Regions from separate parts of the Cytobacillus sp. genome, predicted to be linked through region 2. Evidence: riboswitches for the same ligand, from Rfam matches in the RefSeq annotation. Region 2 holds a riboswitch; the other holds the start of a gene.
The links. Region 2 has a riboswitch for S-adenosylmethionine ahead of ACEQ1T_RS06275 (2,3-diketo-5-methylthiopentyl-1-phosphate enolase). Riboswitches for the same ligand answer to the same signal wherever they lie in the genome.

Region 1 (8,803 bases), on a different contig from region 2:
GAAGAGCTGGAAGTGTATAATCAAATCATTTCCGAGTACTATGGTGAGCGTACGGGCGGCAAGCGGAAGGACACATGGACTGGCCAAATCGCCGGCATGCTTGAAAAGCAGACACGAATGTATATGAAGGATTTTGTACAGAAGAAAAAGATGGATATAAGGTAGGGGTATATTGGACACCAAGAGTCTGTCCTACAAATAAGAAAAAAGCTGCTGAATTGATCAGCAGCTTATTTTTTGCTCACGCCTGGCTTGTCATCATAACCAGCAGTGAAAATAGCAGCAAGGAAAGCAACCATTACACCGATAATAATAATTGTACCCATGTATATGTAATCCTCCTTTAGCGGTATCTCAATAGGCAAGCATGTAAATATAAGCTTATTATAGCCCAAAAATGAATAACTGTGAATGAAAAGTAAGGAGTTTTTTTTACAGTTAGAGACCGCAGCAAAGTATTCCTAATAAATATCCCCGTAAAAAGTACAAACCAAACTCTCAATAGTTTACGCATGTTCGATTGCCGGGGCGCATAGAGTATATTAATCGTCTCTGATAATGCGACAGGGGGAGGTCCTTATGGATATTCTAAAAAAAATTGAGATGTACAGACACGAAGAGGAAAAGCTTAAATGGGAAGGGACTTTTGGAGAGTATTTAGAAATTATTAAAGAGAAGCCATGGGTTGCCCAGTCAGCACATTCACGGGTATATAGCATGATTAAAGATGCCGGTGTGGAAGAAGTGAAGGGGCAAAAAAGATATCAGTTTTTCAGCAATCAGCTCTTTGGATTAGAAGAAGCTTTGGAAAGGTTAGTGGAAGAGTATTTCCATCCGGCAGCCAAACGCCTTGATGTCCGCAAAAGGATCCTTTTATTAATGGGTCCGGTCAGCGGCGGTAAATCAACATTAGTGACGATGCTAAAAAGAGGTTTGGAACTATATTCTCATTCTGATAGGGGAGCGGTCTATGCTATTAAGGGTTGCCCGATGCATGAAGATCCGCTTCATTTAATCCCGCACCATCTCCGAAAGGATTTCTATGACGAATATGGAATTAGAATTGAAGGAAATTTATCGCCACTGAATAGCATGCGTCTTGAGCAGGAATATGGCGGCCGCATTGAGGATGTTTTGATTGAAAGGATCATTTTCTCGGAAGACCGAAGGGTAGGGATCGGAACTTTCAGCCCTTCAGATCCAAAATCACAGGATATTGCCGATCTGACTGGAAGCATTGACTTTTCAACCATTGCTGAATATGGTTCAGAATCAGATCCTCGTGCCTATCGTTTTGATGGAGAACTAAATAAGGCAAACCGCGGTATGATGGAATTCCAGGAAATGCTGAAGTGCGACGAGAAGTTTTTATGGCATTTATTGTCCCTGACTCAGGAAGGCAACTTTAAAGCTGGACGCTTCGCTCTGATTTCGGCAGATGAGCTAATTGTCGCTCACACGAATGAAACAGAGTATCGTTCATTCATTTCCAATAAAAAGAATGAAGCACTGCATTCCAGGATAATTGTTATGCCAATCCCATATAATTTAAAGGTTTCAGAGGAAGAGAAGATTTACGATAAAATGATTCGTGAAAGCGATGTTTCCAATGTGCACATTGCACCGCATACCTTGAGGGTTGCAGCGATGTTTACGATTTTAACCCGTATGAAAGATCCGAAAAAAGGCGATATAGATTTAGTTAAAAAAATGCGTTTGTATGATGGAGAGAGCGTTGAAGGCTATAACAGGGCTGATGTGGAAGAATTGAAAAAAGAGCATGCAGATGAAGGCATGAGCGGTATTGATCCGCGCTATGTCATCAACAGGATCTCTTCTACAATCATCCGCAAAAATATCACAAGCATCAATGCGCTGGATGTATTGCGGTCGCTTAAAGAAGGATTGGATCAGCATCCATCCATTACTCCAGAGCTGAAGGAAAGATACCTGAACTTTATTTCTCTGGCCCGCAAAGAGTATGATGATATTGCGAAGAAAGAAGTACAAAAGGCATTTGTTTATTCTTATGAAGAATCTGCGAAAACGCTTATGGAAAACTATCTTGATAATGTTGAAGCATACTGCAATAAAGCGAAGCTGCGCGACCCATTAACCGGTGAGGAAATCAGTCCGGATGAAAAGCTGATGCGCTCAATCGAAGAACAGATCGGCATCTCCGAGAATGCGAAGAAAGCATTCAGGGAGGAAATCCTCATCCGCATCTCAGCTTACGCAAGAAAAGGCAAGCGCTTTGACTATAATTCGCATGACCGTCTGCGTGAAGCAATCCAGAAGAAGCTTTTCGCTGACCTGAAAGATGTGGTGAAGATCACCACATCTTCAAAAACGCCGGATGAGCAGCAGCTGAAGAAGGTGAATGAAGTTGTAGCAAGATTAATTGACGAACATGGCTATAACTCAACATCAGCAAACGAACTGCTCCGCTATGTGGGAAGCTTGCTGAATCGTTAAAAAGAAGAGCCTGGCAGAGTTGCTGCCAGGCTTATTTTTGCGGGTGATGGAGAAAAGACTGTGGTGTAATTGATAGATTTAATGAAAAATACCCATATAAAAAAGAGGCTCCGAAAGCCTCTTCATCAATTTTTCTCTATTTTAAGTGCAGCTTTTTTCTTTTTTTTCTGGCATTCCGGACAAATCGGCTTGTTCTCAAGATAAACGGTCCGATCATACAGTGATAATTCACCGCACCAGCTGCAGCAAAGGATTTCGCTCATAAAGATCCCCCCTTTAGTATAATCCTATTTTCGCCTGGCCATCTTTATGCAGCAGAACCTGCCTAAAAGTTTAGATAAGCCCAACACAGGGTATAAATAAAGCAGAGGTGATATTCATGAAAAAGAAAGAATTAGATAAGGATTATACACCGAGAAACAGCTCAATGGCAGAGAATATTGAAGAAATGGAAAATCTGGGAAAGCAAATGGAGAATTTGCGGACCAATAAAGAATTAAAAGAGGATTATGATAAATATCCCGATCCCATTCAGCATAAAAACAAGGACAAGAACCTTCGCTAAACGCGGAGGTTTATTTTGTTTATTTAGGCAAATCCCCATATTAAAAAATGGGCTTGTCCAAAAGATGATGCGAATGTCTTATTGTCAAAATTATTTGTAAATTATTTTGTCTTCTCGCATATGATAGAGTAATAAACATTTCTTTGTATTGGTGCATTAATAACAAATTTGCTGCCGGGAAATGAGTCTATGAAAGTAAGGCAGACTGCTGAATTGGGGATGTTTCATCTTTTTTGACACTCGCGATATTGTATGTTGGAAAGCTGTAATGTGTGAAATTGAATTTAAAAGGAGGGGTTAACATGACGAATGTCAATAACCATCAGTTTGTAATTTCCCAAGAAGATTGGTCCCTCCATCGCAAAGGCTATGATGACCAGCAGCGTCATCAGGATAAAGTCCAGGAAGCAATCCGCAACAATTTGCCTGATTTGATAACGGAAGAAAACATTGTAATGTCGAATGGGCGGGAAGTAGTGAAAATTCCGATTCGCTCATTGGATGAATACAAAATCCGTTATAACTATGATAAAAACAAACATGTCGGCCAAGGCGATGGAGATAGCCAGATTGGAGATGTAGTGGCACGTGATGGATCCGGCAGCCAGAAAGGACCCGGAAAGGGGCAAGGAGCAGGCGACCAGGCAGGCGAGGATTATTTTGAAGCAGAAGTATCACTGATGGAAATTGAAGAAGCTTTATTTAAACAATTGGAATTGCCTAATTTAAAAAGAAAAGAGCAGGATGAAAACCTGGTAGAGGACATCGAATTTAATGATATCAGAAAGACTGGATTAATGGGCAATATTGATAAGAAACGCACCATGATGTCGGCATTTAAGCGTAATGCAATGAGTGGAAAAGCAGCGTTCCACCCAATTTATAAGGAAGATTTGAAGTTTAAGACCTGGAATGAAATTGTAAAGCCTGATTCAAAGGCTGTTGTGCTTGCTATGATGGATACGAGCGGCTCGATGGGGATCTGGGAAAAGTATATGGCCAGAAGCTTTTTCTTCTGGATGACACGCTTCCTGAGAACTAAATATGAGACAGTCGAGATTGAATTTATTGCCCACCATACTGAAGCAAAGGTTGTTTCAGAAGAGGACTTTTTCTCAAAAGGAGAAAGCGGGGGAACCATCTGTTCATCTGCCTATCGTAAAGCGCTTGAACTGATTGAGGTCAAATACGACCCGCGCAAATATAATATTTACCCTTTCCACTTCTCAGACGGTGATAACCTGACCTCTGACAACGCCCGCTGTGTAAAGCTAGTGGAAGACCTGATGAAGGTGTCCAATATGTTCGGATATGGTGAAGTTAACCAGTATAACCGCCATTCGACCCTGATGTCAGCCTATAAAAATATTAAAAATGAGGATTTCCGCTATTATATCCTTAAGCAAAAAGCAGATGTATTCCATGCGATGAAGAGTTTCTTCAAACAGGAGGAAGATAAGAAGAAGTATGCTTAAGAGAGGGGAACCTCTCTTTTTTATTCCAAAAAAAAAGACCCCAAACGGGGGTCTTCTGCTATTAGAGCCTTTCCTTCGTATATCGTTCATCCCTGTTAAATTCAGCACTGGTTTTCACATCGGCAGACTTGGGTGAAATGTGAACAGGATCATTATCCTGATTATTGAGAGCACATGTGTAACCAGTTTTATCTGCCAGTGTCTTGATATCTGATTCATGGACAGCTTCCCGGGCTGAAGCGCTTTCGAGATACCCTTCTGGGTCTTCAGCACTGATCCTTTGATTGTCCTCCTGGGAAGCGGGATAGTTCCCATAGTAGTCCGCGATTAAGACATACTTTCCATCAAATACCATGCTTGCGTATTTATCCAAGTCATGTTCATCAAACCGTGTACCATCTTTTTTATTAGGATCCATTCCTGAACTTGTGGCTGGATCTTCTCCCATAAAAAGGGCTTTCACTGAATCAAGAAAGCGCTGATTGCCGAGCTCCTGGGATCCGACTATTCGCAAGTTCACTCCATGATTGTTTGCAAAGCTTTCGAGGTTCGCTCCATCTTTTGAGACAATCACAAGGTTGTCTTTCTGATACCCGTTTGACAAGGCCCCTTCAATAGCAACTTTAAGATCTTCCTGAGTATCATACCCGCCTACTAATATATTTTTCTTCATATTTTCACTCCTAATGTCATATTATATTTTCTAATTTCCCTGAATTGCAGGAGGAGAAACTTTCTTTTCTTTTGAAGGGCAGACAGTCAACAAAGGAATAAACTATCCTGAATCATTACATGGTACAAGCCATATGAATTAATAAAACAAAGTAAATACAGTATGATAAAGATAATAGCCAATAAATTGGAATTGCTGCTGGAGGTGGGTAGATGGAGATTGAGAAACTGGCTAAAAGGTTAAGTAACAGGACCCCAGTCATTTTAGGGAGTGAGCGATTTTCGAAATTCGCTATTTTGCTTCCGCTGGTTGAGATAAATAATGAGGTACATGTCCTTTTTGAAGTGCGTTCACTTACAATGAGAAGGCAGCCTGGGGAGGTCTGTTTCCCGGGCGGGAGAATAGATCCGGAAGATAGGGATGAGGAGCATACGGCTATCCGTGAAACCTCAGAGGAACTCGGCGTGAATGAAGACAGCATCACAGATGTGTCCCCGCTGGATTACATGATTTCCTTCGGTCAAATTATTTACCCTTATGCAGGCATTATCCATAATCCGGACCAGATTAAGCCAAACCCTGATGAAGTGGAAGAAGTTTTTACAGTCCCTCTTTCATTTCTAAAAAAAGTAAAGCCGGAAATGTATCACGTGAATTTTAAAGTAGAGCCCGAAGAGAATTTTCCATTTGACTTGATTGCCGGAGGTGAAAATTACAATTGGCAGGCAAGGAAAGTAGAAGAAGTATTTTACTATTTTAAAGATAAGGTTATTTGGGGGCTGACTGCCCGAATTCTTAAGCATTTTCTTGAAATCATTACTGAAGATTTCGAGGAAAGTAAGAGCGTTTGAAGAAAATAATTTTCAAAAAAGGTTGACGCAGTCCTTATAAATGTTTATGATTCATATAAATTGAATACTTTGAAACTTCTTATCAAGAGAGGCGGAGGGACTGACCCTATGAAGCCTCGGCAACCAGCATTTATGCACGGTGCCAAATTCAGAGGAATACATTTTCCGAAGATAAGAAGGCGGAATGAACGGAACGTAAATTCAAACCCCTTCTTGTCTGTATAGACGGAAGGGGTTTTTTGTTTTTATAGTTTTCTGCACTTTAAATATTAACCAGGGGGAATGTGAAATGTCAGCGATAACGATTGGGCTATTGGGGTTTGGAACAGTTGGAAAAGGAGTGTATGAAACGATCAGCAAACATCAGGGAAGGCTCCAGGCGATATTCGGGAAAGAAGTGAAGGTCTCGGCCATCCTTGTCAAAAATGTGAGTAAGCATTCTTTGCCTGATGATGAGGTGCTTTTAACTGATGACTTTCAGGATATTATTGAGCTTCCTAAGCTTGATGTCGTAATTGATGCCATTGTTGGCAGGGAACCAGGCTATACGTATTTGCGCCAGGCCATATCGAGAGGATGCCATGTCATTACAGCAAATAAGGAGATGTTTGCATTCCATGGAAGTGAGCTTGCGAGGCTCGCAAAAGAAAATAATGTATCATTAGGATTTGAAGCAACAGTCGGAGGCGGGATCCCTATAATTCAGACTATCAAGCAGCTGCTGAATGCCAACAAGATTGAACGGATCGAAGGAATTTTAAATGGCACATCCAATTTCATTTTGACAAGTATGCGCGAGGAGAACTTATCATTTGAAGAAGCACTGAAAATAGCGCAGGAAAAAGGATATGCAGAAGCCGATCCGAAAAATGATATAGAAGGATATGACGCTTTTTACAAAGCGGTTGTTCTGAGCGAGCTGGTATTCGGGAAAGCACCGGCGCAGGAAACATCTGTTAGAGAAGGCATTACTGATATTACAATTGAGCAAATCCGTTTGGCTGATTCCCTGGGCCTGAAATTTAAACATGTAGCATCGATTCAGAGAGAAAAAGATACTATCCGCTGTACTGTAAAACCGGTCCTGACAGTGGAGGCACATCCCTTGTACAGAGTAGAAGGAGTGCAAAATGCAGTTTCGATTGATGCGGATATTGTCGGGAATATCAGCCTGCAGGGTCCTGGTGCCGGCATGTTCCCGACAGCCAGCGCAATTATTGAAGATCTGATTCATGTTGGCAGAGCCGATATTCCTTCAGTCTTTGAGGAAGGCGACTCGGAAGGGACTGTTCTTGAACAGGCAGTTTGGATTATATTTGGTGATGCTGATAAAGGGGGATTGCCTGAAGGATTTGAAACAATCAGCAAAGTTTCAAAAGATGCCTTCATCGTTAAGGCATCATTGAAAGCTGTATCATTATTAGATACATCATATTTGAAGGCTTATCAGGTGCTTGGAGATTACGCTCCTGCTGCAAAGGAAAATAAGCAGGTACAGCCGGTATAATATGATGATGCTAAAAAACAGGAGGGGCAAGCTTATGAGCTGCCCCTCCTGAGGTATGTTTAGAGATGGTGGATGTTATCGCAGTCTAACGGGCAGTAAGCCTCCCTTTTCCAGACTCAGAGGAATCGAAAAAGGATAAGTGGGAGTCCAACTGCCCGTAAAGGCCCGCCAGCAGAACAAAGACTAAAAACGCCACGTCCTGTGGGCCACAACTTATAATCAGTGGGAGTATAAAGCCCCCTCACTGATTGAAGTTTCACTTTAAGCCTGCTGGTTCTTTAACAAAGGGTTATTTAATCCAGAATAAAGGTCTTTTACATGAACTGTTACAATCTTAGCACCAATCTGGACATGGACCATATTATCAAAAACAGCTGTTACCAGGCCGTTTAATGAAACATTCGCACCAATATTGAGATCTTTGCCGGGAGTTTTAACATTTTTCTTGTCTGCCATCGTAACACCATCCCATTCCGTTTTATTGAAACTTATACATAGAATATTTCCTTTTTATAGTAAAATAAACGCTTTAATAAAAAAAGTCCAGTAAAATAGCCTGTTTTTTTATCGACAAATTTTATTGGTGCCAGGTACCTGTCGAATTTTCTCTTTATAAATAATTAAGCATTCTTCCGAAATCAAATATAACCGAAAGAAATGCTTGAAGGGAATACGCAATGAATGCTATCTAATTTTGGATCTAACTGGCAGGAGTGAAATTCAAACAAAGAGGGTATTTATAGTCCGTAAAAATACAATTTCAGAAAAGGATGAAAAACGGAATATGAATATGCCTCTTGCAATTGGGCTCATTTTTATTGCCCTTTATATAACTGCAATAATCGGGATTAAAATCCTAAGGATTCCTGATATTGTTATTTATATTATTTTAGGAACCTGCATCGGTTTTTTTGGATTTTACAAAGAGGCGAAAGTAATTGAAACTGCAGGTGAAATTGGCTTAATTCTGTTATTCTTTCTGCTTGGCACAAAATTCTCTGTGGGTGAATTAAGGAATAATGGAAGGAAAGTCTGGAAATCCGGGCTATTGGATGTTTTTCTGGGAGTGGGAGTGACTGGGGGAATTGCCTATGCTGCAGGTCAAAACATGTTTGTCTCTTTATTGATTGCTGGAATTGTATATGCAACCAGTTCTTCAATTACTGTTAAGCTGCTGGAATCAAAAAATCGCCTTGAAGATAAAGACTCTGATTATATGCTCTCTCTTCTGATTTTTGAAGACCTCACTGCCCCGAT
Region 2 (8,803 bases):
TAAATTCCAGGCATACTCTTGACAGGGTATGCCTTTTCTTCTCCCCCAGAACCCTTTGATATGAAAAATTAATAGGACAGTTTTCTCAGAGATTTAAAGGTTTTAGTCAGATCTTGTAGAAATATTTAATTAATTGCATATCCCAATAGGAGGAAATAGAGTGGTCATTATGAATCAGGAAATCAGGAAACTCTATGCCAGGATTGAGACTTTGGAAAAGGAAAATAATATTTTGGCCAATGATAATTCACCTAAATATAATATATTCTCACGCTCGAAAGATGGAATTATAATTTTTGATAGCCAGGAGAGAATTGTGGATGTCAATCCATCATTTGCTGAAAGCTTAAAAATGGATAAACAATATCTGCTCGGCAGGAATTTGTCTGATATCGTGCCGAAAAATAGGCATTTCAAGCTTGAAAAGCAAAGGGAACTGTTGAAGAGGAAGGAAAGTGTCAGGGGCATTCTTCCTATTTATAACGGCAGAACGATAATAGAGTTTGATTTTACTACCAGCATCCTTAATGAGGGCAGTCTTTATATGTGCATATTAAGAGATGTAACGAGTAAGCGGCTCCTGGAACGGAAAGTGAAAAAGAATGAAGAGCTGTATGCGGACCTATTTACCGAAGCTCTGGATGGGATCATTTTTTGGGGTGGAGATGGCGAAATCATCGATGCGAATGAAGCTGCTTGCCGAATTTTTGAATGCACTCATGACGAGCTTCTCAAAAAAAAGATAAAAGATTTTGTATATGAAAAATCGGAAAGATACAGAAGCATTGTTAAAGAGATGTTCGTTAAGGGAAGCATACGGGATGAGCTAGTTTTTCTTATGCCAAATGGCCAGTTCAAATCTTTGGAGTTTACAGTGAAATTAAACTCCGTTGAAGGCTACCATATGACTATCTTCAGAAATGTCAGTGAGCGTCATGCCATGGAGAAAAGCTTGAGGGAAAGCGAACAAAAATTCCGCATGATATTTGAAGGTGCCCTTGAAGGTATTCTTCTTTGGAACGACCAGTTTGAAATAGTCGATATTAATCAATCAGGTCAGAGATTGCTTCAAATGACAAAAGAGGAGCTTATCAGTGTATCGCTGCATAGTATTTTGAATGACTGCAATATAACCGATGATGAATTAAAGGAGCAGATAAAAAACATACATTCAGCGGGGCAATCAGACGGTAACCTTTCCATTACTCTGAAATCAGGCAGAAAGAAGTTCTTTGAGTTTTCCAACAAGCTGAATATTTTTTCTAATATCAGTATGACAACATTTAAAGACATAACTGAGAAGCTGGAAATGGAAGAACAGCTTCGGAAATCAGACACTTTGAATGTCATTGGAGAATTGGCAGCAGGAATTGCCCACGAGATCAGAAACCCAATGACAGCTCTTAAAGGCTTTATACAGCTGCTGGAGGGCAGTGTGAAGGAAGATCATTCTATGTATTTCAATGTGATTACCACTGAGCTTAGCAGGATAGATTCAATTATTAATGAATTTCTCATACTCGCTAAGCCTCAAGCTGTCAAATTTGTGGAAAAAGACATATCTCAAATCATGAAGGAAACAGTCGATCTCCTGAGTGCTCAGGCTGTGCTGCATAATGTTCAATTCAGGACTTATTATGAAAAGAATTTGCCCAATGTTTTCTGTGAATCCAATCAAATGAAAAAGGTCTTTATCAATATAATAAAAAATGCGATTGAAGTCATGCCTAAAGGTGGATATATTACTGTATCCATTCAGAAGGGGTTAAATAATAAAGTTCACATATCCATTAGGGACGAAGGAACAGGAATTCCCGCACATAAAATAAAAAAGCTTGGTGAACCTTTCTATACTACAAAGGAAAGAGGCACTGGACTTGGTTTAATGGTTACATATAAAATTATTGAAGAACATAAGGGAACAATTGAAGTGGAAAGCAAATTGGGGGAAGGAACTGTATTCCACATCTATTTGCCCTATATTTTAAAGGCGGGAATGAAATGACACTAAGAATTTATTCTAAAAAAAACACACCGGCAGGAGACATTTACATTGTCATTGAAAAGGGGATCCTTTCGGCATTATACATGGGGAAAGAAGATTTTCTCGAAGGGGAAGAAGTTTTATCATTGCAATTCGATCCCTCCGATCCTTTAATCAAAAAGTGTTCGATCCAGCTTGGGGAATACTTTGATGGGCAAAGGAAAAAGTTCGACATCCCTATAGAACCTCATGGCACTGAATTTCAAAAAGCAGTCTGGAAAGAGCTTTGCCTAATCCCATTTGGTGAGACAAGAAGTTATCAGGACATTGCTGTCAAAATAGGGAAAGAAAAAGCAGTGCGCGCCATTGGACAGGCAAACAAGGCCAATCGCCTTCCGATCATTATTCCATGCCATCGGGTAATCGGAAAAAATAAATCGTTAACAGGGTATGCAGGAACCCGGACTGAAATTAAAGAAGTACTGCTATCCCTCGAGGGGGCTAATTATATTAAATAGCTCTTTCTTAAATCACCTCTAAGGGTGATTTTTTTATGCGATATTATATATATGGTTGACTGGAGGAGATTAATTCGATTATTATCTAATTAGATGATAATCGAAATGAGGGTGCTGGTATTATGCAATTAAATCGTTTAGTAGCTTTTTATAAGACAATGGGAGACCCAACCAGAATCAGGATTGTTTTTCTTCTTGCCAAAGGGCCTTTGCATGGACAGGCGATAGCTGGGAAGCTTGGATTGACCCCGCCAACCATTACCCATCATTTAAATAAACTCAGGGAAATAAACCTTGTTTATCAGAGAAGAGATAAAAATACAGTTTATTTCTATCTAAATGAATCCGTACTGAAACATCAGTCGGGTGTTCTTGCGAAATTGGCAGATAAAGAGGAGATTAAGAAAATGGAAGAACAAAATTCAGAAAGCCAGAAGGTTATTGAAAACTTCTTTACAAAAGATGGAAAACTGAAGAATATACCTGCACAGAGAAAGAAGAAGCTCATGGTTTTTGAACATCTAATCAAAGGGTTGAAAATGGGAAAAAAATATGAAGAAAAAGTGCTCAACGAATATATTAAACAGTATCATGAAGACTATGCTACAATACGCAGAGAGTTTATTATTAATCATTATATGTACAGGGAAAATGGCATTTATGAATTAAACCCTCCAGAAATGTGGGCAAAAATAGAAGGGTAAAAAAGTCAGGGGCCCTAGTCAGGGCCCTGTATGCCATCAGCGGTAAAAATCCGGTTTGCGGTCAGTAAAAATCGGAATCATGCTGCGGACTTCTTTCACTTTATCCAGGTCTATCTCAGCATGGAGGATTTCTTCTGTTTCAGAACCTTCAGCAAGCACTTCTCCCCAAGGATCTATAATCATCGAATGGCCTGCAAAGACATTGTCAGGATCAGAGCCAGAGCGGTTGCATGCAATTACATAGCACTGGTTTTCAATGGCACGTGCAATCAAAAGCGACCGCCAATGTGCCAGCCGGGCCAATGGCCATTCTGCTACTACAAATAAAGCTTCGGCACCTTCCGCTGTATGGGTCCGCACCCACTCAGGAAAACGGATATCATAACAAATCATCCCTGCAAACTTCCTATTTTCCAGAGAAAATACTCCCTTAGCTGTCCCTCCTTTCAGATAGAGGTGTTCATTCATAAGCTTGAATAAGTGCAGCTTGCTGTATTCATGTATGAAGTCACCCTTGTTATCTACAATCAGCAGAGTATTGTAAATGCCTTCGGATGTTTTCTTTGCAACAGATCCTCCTATCAGATGAATTCGATTGCTCTGTGCTGCCTCTTTTAAAAAAACTAGTGCTGACCCGGCATCCTGGTCTGCAATTTCACCCAATCTGGTCAAATCATAGCCTGTCGTCCAAAGTTCAGGCAGCACAATAACATCCGGATTAGCCTTAAGCGCCTTATTAATCATGGTTTCGGCTGTTTTATAATTCTCCTCAGGTTTTCCAAATGAAATATCCATTTGTAAACAGGCAATCTTTAATTTCATAAAACTCCCCCGCAATCATCTTATCCATATGGTAAAATTAGTCCGATAGATGGAAATTTTCAAAATTTTACTTTACATCTTATCATTTACGTTATATCATTTGTGACTATATTTTCAATCTTTTTTTTAAGCAGGTGAACAATTTGGTAAATTATCCGCAATCAGATCTTTTGAAAAGTCTGCCTAAACAGTTTTTTGCATCTCTGACAGCCAAAGTGGGGAAAAAACTCGAACAAGGTTTTGATGTCATCAATCTTGGACAGGGAAATCCTGATCTGCCTACCCCGGAGCATATTGTCAAGAGTCTTCAAAGTGCAGCCGAAAATCCGCAAAACCATAAATATTCTCCTTTCCAGGGGTTCCCTTATTTAAAAAAGGCCGCTGCATCCTTTTATAAAAGGGAATTCGATGTTGAATTGGATCCCGAAACCGAGATAGCCATCCTTTTTGGAGGTAAAGCTGGCCTTGTTGAAATCCCTCAATGCCTTTTAAACCCTGGGGACAGCGTATTGGTTCCGGACCCGGGATATCCTGATTATTGGTCAGGTGTAGCACTTGCTAAAGCAAACATGGTGACAATGCCTCTAAGAGAAGATAATAACTTCTTGCCCGTATACAGTGAATTGTCAGCAGATCAGCTTAATTCAGCTAAACTGATGTTCCTTAATTATCCAAATAACCCGACAGGAGCAGTGGCAAATAAGGATTTTTTTCAGGAAACAGTTAATTTGAGCCGAAGTCATGGTATTTGCATCGTCCATGATTTTGCATATGGCGGAATTGGTTTTGACGGCAACAAGCCTGAAAGTTTTCTTCAGGCAGAAGGGGCAAAGGAGGTCGGTATTGAAATTTATACCCTTTCAAAGACCTTTAATATGGCAGGCTGGAGAATAGGATTTGCAGCTGGAAATGCAAGTGTCATTAAAGCACTGAATCTAATGCAGGATCATCTATACGTCAGCTTGTTTGGTGCTGTTCAGGAAGCTGCAGCAGCCGCTCTGTCAGGACCCCAGGATTGTGTTAATGAGTTGAATTTTATCTACGAATCCAGACGGAATACCTTCATCTCTGGCCTCAGGGAAATTGGCTGGGATGTACAAGCTCCTAAAGGCTCCTTTTTTGCATGGCTCAAAGTCCCTGAGCAATTTACATCGGAAGAGTTTGCTGACTATCTCTTGGATAAAGCGCATATTGCGGTTGCACCTGGCATCGGATTTGGTGATTATGGAGAAGGGTATGTGAGAGCCGGATTGCTGACATCTGAGGATAGACTTAAAGAAGCAGTGGGGCGAATAAAAAAATTAAATTTGTTTTAAATTTTTTTCATAATTCAATTGACAAAAATATTAAGCACTGTCATAATTCTAATTAAATTTTAATTCGAAATTAACTGAATACTCGTTTCGTTTTCTTATCAAGAGCAGGCGGAGGGACTAGCCCTATGAAGCCCGGCAACCGACTTATACCTGAGCACGGTGCTAAATCTTGCAGCTTTTAGCTGAAAGATAAGAAGATGTTAGATTGCTATGCTAACCTCTTCTTATTTGAAGAGGTTTTTTATTGTTCCCATTCTTTGATTTTTGAAAGGAAGAATATACATGAGTGAAATTATTGCAACGTATCTGATTCATGATGAAAAACATAACCCGGAGAAAAAGGCCGAGGAGATCGCTTTAGGGTTAACGGTCGGGTCATGGACCCATTTGCCCGAGCTTGAAAAACAGCAGTTGGAAAAGCATAAAGGCAGGGTCGTTGCTGTTGAAGTCCTTATTAAAGATGAAGAAAGAAAGGAAACAGCTGCAGTCATTAAGATTGCCTATCCCACTGTTAATTTCAGTCCGGATTTACCGGCAATATTAACAACAGTCTTTGGAAAGCTGTCATTGGACGGAAAGATTAAATTGTTAGATTTACAGTTTTCCAATGAACTTAAAAGCTTTTTCCCTGGGCCTCGATTCGGGATTGACGGACTGAGGGAAAAAGTGAATGTATATGGCAGACCCCTTCTAATGAGCATCTTCAAAGGGGTGCTGGGCAAAGACATGGATTTTTTAACTTCGCAGCTTAGGGAACAGGCCCTTGGCGGCATCGACCTTGTAAAAGATGATGAAATTCTATTTGAAAACCGCCTTACACCTTTTGAAGCCAGGATAACCGAAGGCAAAGAAGTGCTAAGGCAGGTTTATGAGGAAACAGGGCACCGTACCCTATATGCTGTAAATTTAACAGGCAGGTCTTTTGAATTAAAAGAAAAGGCAAGGAAGGCATCCAGACTTGGTGCAGACCTTCTTCTGTTTAATGTATTTTCTTATGGGCTCGATGTTTTGCAGTCATTAAGAGAAGATGAAGAGATTGGGCTGCCTATCATGGCACATCCTGCAGTTAGTGGAGCACTTTCTGCTTCAAATGTTTATGGGATTTCCTATCCTTTGCTTTTAGGGAAACTTCTCAGGTATGCAGGTGCAGACTTGTCTCTATTCCCTTCCCCTTATGGATCGGTTGCCCTTGAAAAAACTCAGGCATTATCAATTGGGGATGCCCTGACTAAGAATGATTTCTGCAAAAGAACCTTTCCGGTTCCATCAGCCGGCATCCATCCGGGTCTTGTGCCTCTTCTTTTCGAAGACTTCGGAATAGACAGTGTAATCAATGCCGGAGGCGGCGTACATGGGCATCCGGATGGGGCAAGAGGAGGCGGTTTGGCATTCCGCCAGGCAATTGATTTAATATTAAAGGGGGCTTCTTTAACAGATGCTCCATCAAACTTCCCTGAATTAAAAAAAGCGATTGATCTGTGGGGGTACAAAGAGGTGGCTGTCAAGAATGGCTAAAATAGCGGTTTTTTGTGATTTTGATGGAACTATTACCGAAAATGATAACATCATTCATATCATGAAGCACTTTGCTCCTTCCAGGTGGGAAGGGATAAAAAATCAAGTTCTGGCACAGGAAATTTCCATTCAGGAAGGAGTAGGAAAGATGTTTTCCCTTCTCCCAAGCAGTCTGAAAGATGAGATCACCGATTTCATCTTGGAAAATGCGAGAGTAAGAGAGGGATTTCAGCCATTTATCGATTATCTGGCAAAGGAAAATATACCGCTTTATATAGTCAGCGGAGGAATAGATTTTTTTGTGGCTCCTGTATTGGATAAGTATGGACCCTTTGAAGAGGTGTTCTGCAATAGTTCTGATTTTAGCGGCGATACAATTAAAATCTTATGGCCGCATAGCTGTGATGAGAATTGCGATAATAATTGCGGCTGCTGCAAGCCTTCCATTATGAGAAAACTGGAGGGTGAGGAAACCTTTAAAGTGGTGATCGGGGATTCAGTAACTGATCTGGAGGCTGCAAAACAGGCAGACTTTGTCATAGCAAGAGACCTGCTCCTGGAGAAAAGCAAAGAGATGAACCTAAATCATTGTGCCTTTGAATCGTTCTATGATTGCATTGAGCTTTTAAAAAGATTAAATGAGGTGAGGGTATGAGCAGACTTGAGGAAAAATGGAATGAGCTTGCAGATATTAAGGACGAGCTTGCAGAAAGGGACTGGTTTATGGGAACGAGCGGAAATCTGGCCATTAAGGTCAGCGGGCGTCCCCTTCAATTCCTCGTTACAGCAAGCGGAAAGGATAAAAGGAAACGAACTGATGAAGATTTTCTCCTTGTTGATGAATATGGACACCCGGCAGTGGAAACACATCTAAAGCCATCCGCTGAAACACTTCTGCATACTGAGATATATAGAAGAACAAAAGCTGAATGCAGTCTCCATGTACATACAATAGATAATAATGTCATCTCAGAAATTTATGGTGATCAGGAGGCAGTTACATTTAAAGGGCAGGAGCTGATTAAAGCATTTGATAAATGGGAGGAAGATGCTGTTCTTAGGATTCCGATTATTCCGAATCATGCACATATTCCCGCGCTGGCTAAGTGTTTTTCTTCCCATATACATGAAGATGCAGGTGCTGTTTTAATAAGAAATCATGGAATTACTGTATGGGGCAAAACCTCCTTTGAGGCTAAAAAGATCCTTGAGGCTTCAGAGTTTCTTTTCCGCTATCAGCTAAGGCTCCTGGAACATAAGCCCAATCAGCTATTTAAAGTAGTCTAGTACCCAAGCTTCTGTTCTAAAACATGCTAGAGAAAGATTTTAATAGAAAGGGTTGATTAGTTTGGCATATATTGTACTGAAAAATTCAAAAAAAGAAATCAGGAATCAGGAAGAGGTTGCAGCTTTTCTGGAAAAGCAGGAGGTTATCTATGAGCAATGGGCAATAGAGAAATTGCCTGAAAATCTGCAGGAAAAATATTTACTTTCCGATAATGAAAAACAAGAAATTTTGGCTGCATTTGCTGAAGAAATTAAAGATATTTCAGAAAGAAGAGGATATAAGGCACAGGATGTAATTTCGCTTTCAGAGAATACGCCGAATTTGGAGCAGCTTCTTCAAAATTTCCAGCAGGAACATCATCATACTGATGATGAGGTGAGATTTATTGTCAGCGGCCATGGAGTTTTTATTATACAAGGAAAAGATGGGGAATTCTTTGAAGTATTCCTGAATCCAGGCGATTTAATATCCGTACCTGAAAACATCCGCCATTATTTTACCCTCCAGGATGATCGAAAAGTAGTAGCCATCCGAATTTTTGTTTCTGCAGAAGGATGGGTGCCAATTTATGAAAAAAAGGAAGTCCATCAATAATTTGATGACCCATTGCCACCGGCATTGGGTTTTTATTTTCTCACTATAACAATTGGATATTT

Region 1: linked by a shared signal. The riboswitch ahead of ACEQ1T_RS01550 (homoserine dehydrogenase) and the one ahead of ACEQ1T_RS06275 (2,3-diketo-5-methylthiopentyl-1-phosphate enolase) in region 2 are both predicted to bind S-adenosylmethionine.

What each region holds. Positions count from the first base shown of each region.
Region 1 is NZ_CAXQGS010000013.1:4,044-12,846, reverse strand. It holds gene nfsA (oxygen-insensitive NADPH nitroreductase) at 1-165, shown strand, start outside; gene ACEQ1T_RS01580 (PrkA family serine protein kinase) at 580-2,475, shown strand; gene ACEQ1T_RS01575 (hypothetical protein) at 2,601-2,738, opposite strand; gene ACEQ1T_RS01570 (hypothetical protein) at 2,855-3,040, shown strand; gene yhbH (sporulation protein YhbH) at 3,343-4,515, shown strand; gene ACEQ1T_RS01560 (general stress protein) at 4,577-5,188, opposite strand; gene ACEQ1T_RS01555 (CoA pyrophosphatase) at 5,401-6,039, shown strand; SAM riboswitch class I at 6,116-6,217, shown strand; gene ACEQ1T_RS01550 (homoserine dehydrogenase) at 6,329-7,546, shown strand; gene ACEQ1T_RS01545 (hypothetical protein) at 7,808-8,002, opposite strand; gene ACEQ1T_RS01540 (cation:proton antiporter) at 8,331-8,803, shown strand, end outside.
Region 2 is NZ_CAXQGS010000040.1:29,670-38,472, forward strand. It holds gene ACEQ1T_RS06245 (methyl-accepting chemotaxis protein) at 1-3, shown strand, start outside; gene ACEQ1T_RS06250 (PAS domain S-box protein) at 170-2,005, shown strand; gene ACEQ1T_RS06255 (methylated-DNA--[protein]-cysteine S-methyltransferase) at 2,002-2,502, shown strand; gene ACEQ1T_RS06260 (metalloregulator ArsR/SmtB family transcription factor) at 2,625-3,206, shown strand; gene ACEQ1T_RS06265 (carbon-nitrogen family hydrolase) at 3,243-4,028, opposite strand; gene ACEQ1T_RS06270 (pyridoxal phosphate-dependent aminotransferase) at 4,172-5,344, shown strand; SAM riboswitch class I at 5,437-5,540, shown strand; gene ACEQ1T_RS06275 (2,3-diketo-5-methylthiopentyl-1-phosphate enolase) at 5,627-6,859, shown strand; gene ACEQ1T_RS06280 (2-hydroxy-3-keto-5-methylthiopentenyl-1-phosphate phosphatase) at 6,852-7,514, shown strand; gene ACEQ1T_RS06285 (methylthioribulose 1-phosphate dehydratase) at 7,511-8,146, shown strand; gene ACEQ1T_RS06290 (acireductone dioxygenase) at 8,208-8,741, shown strand.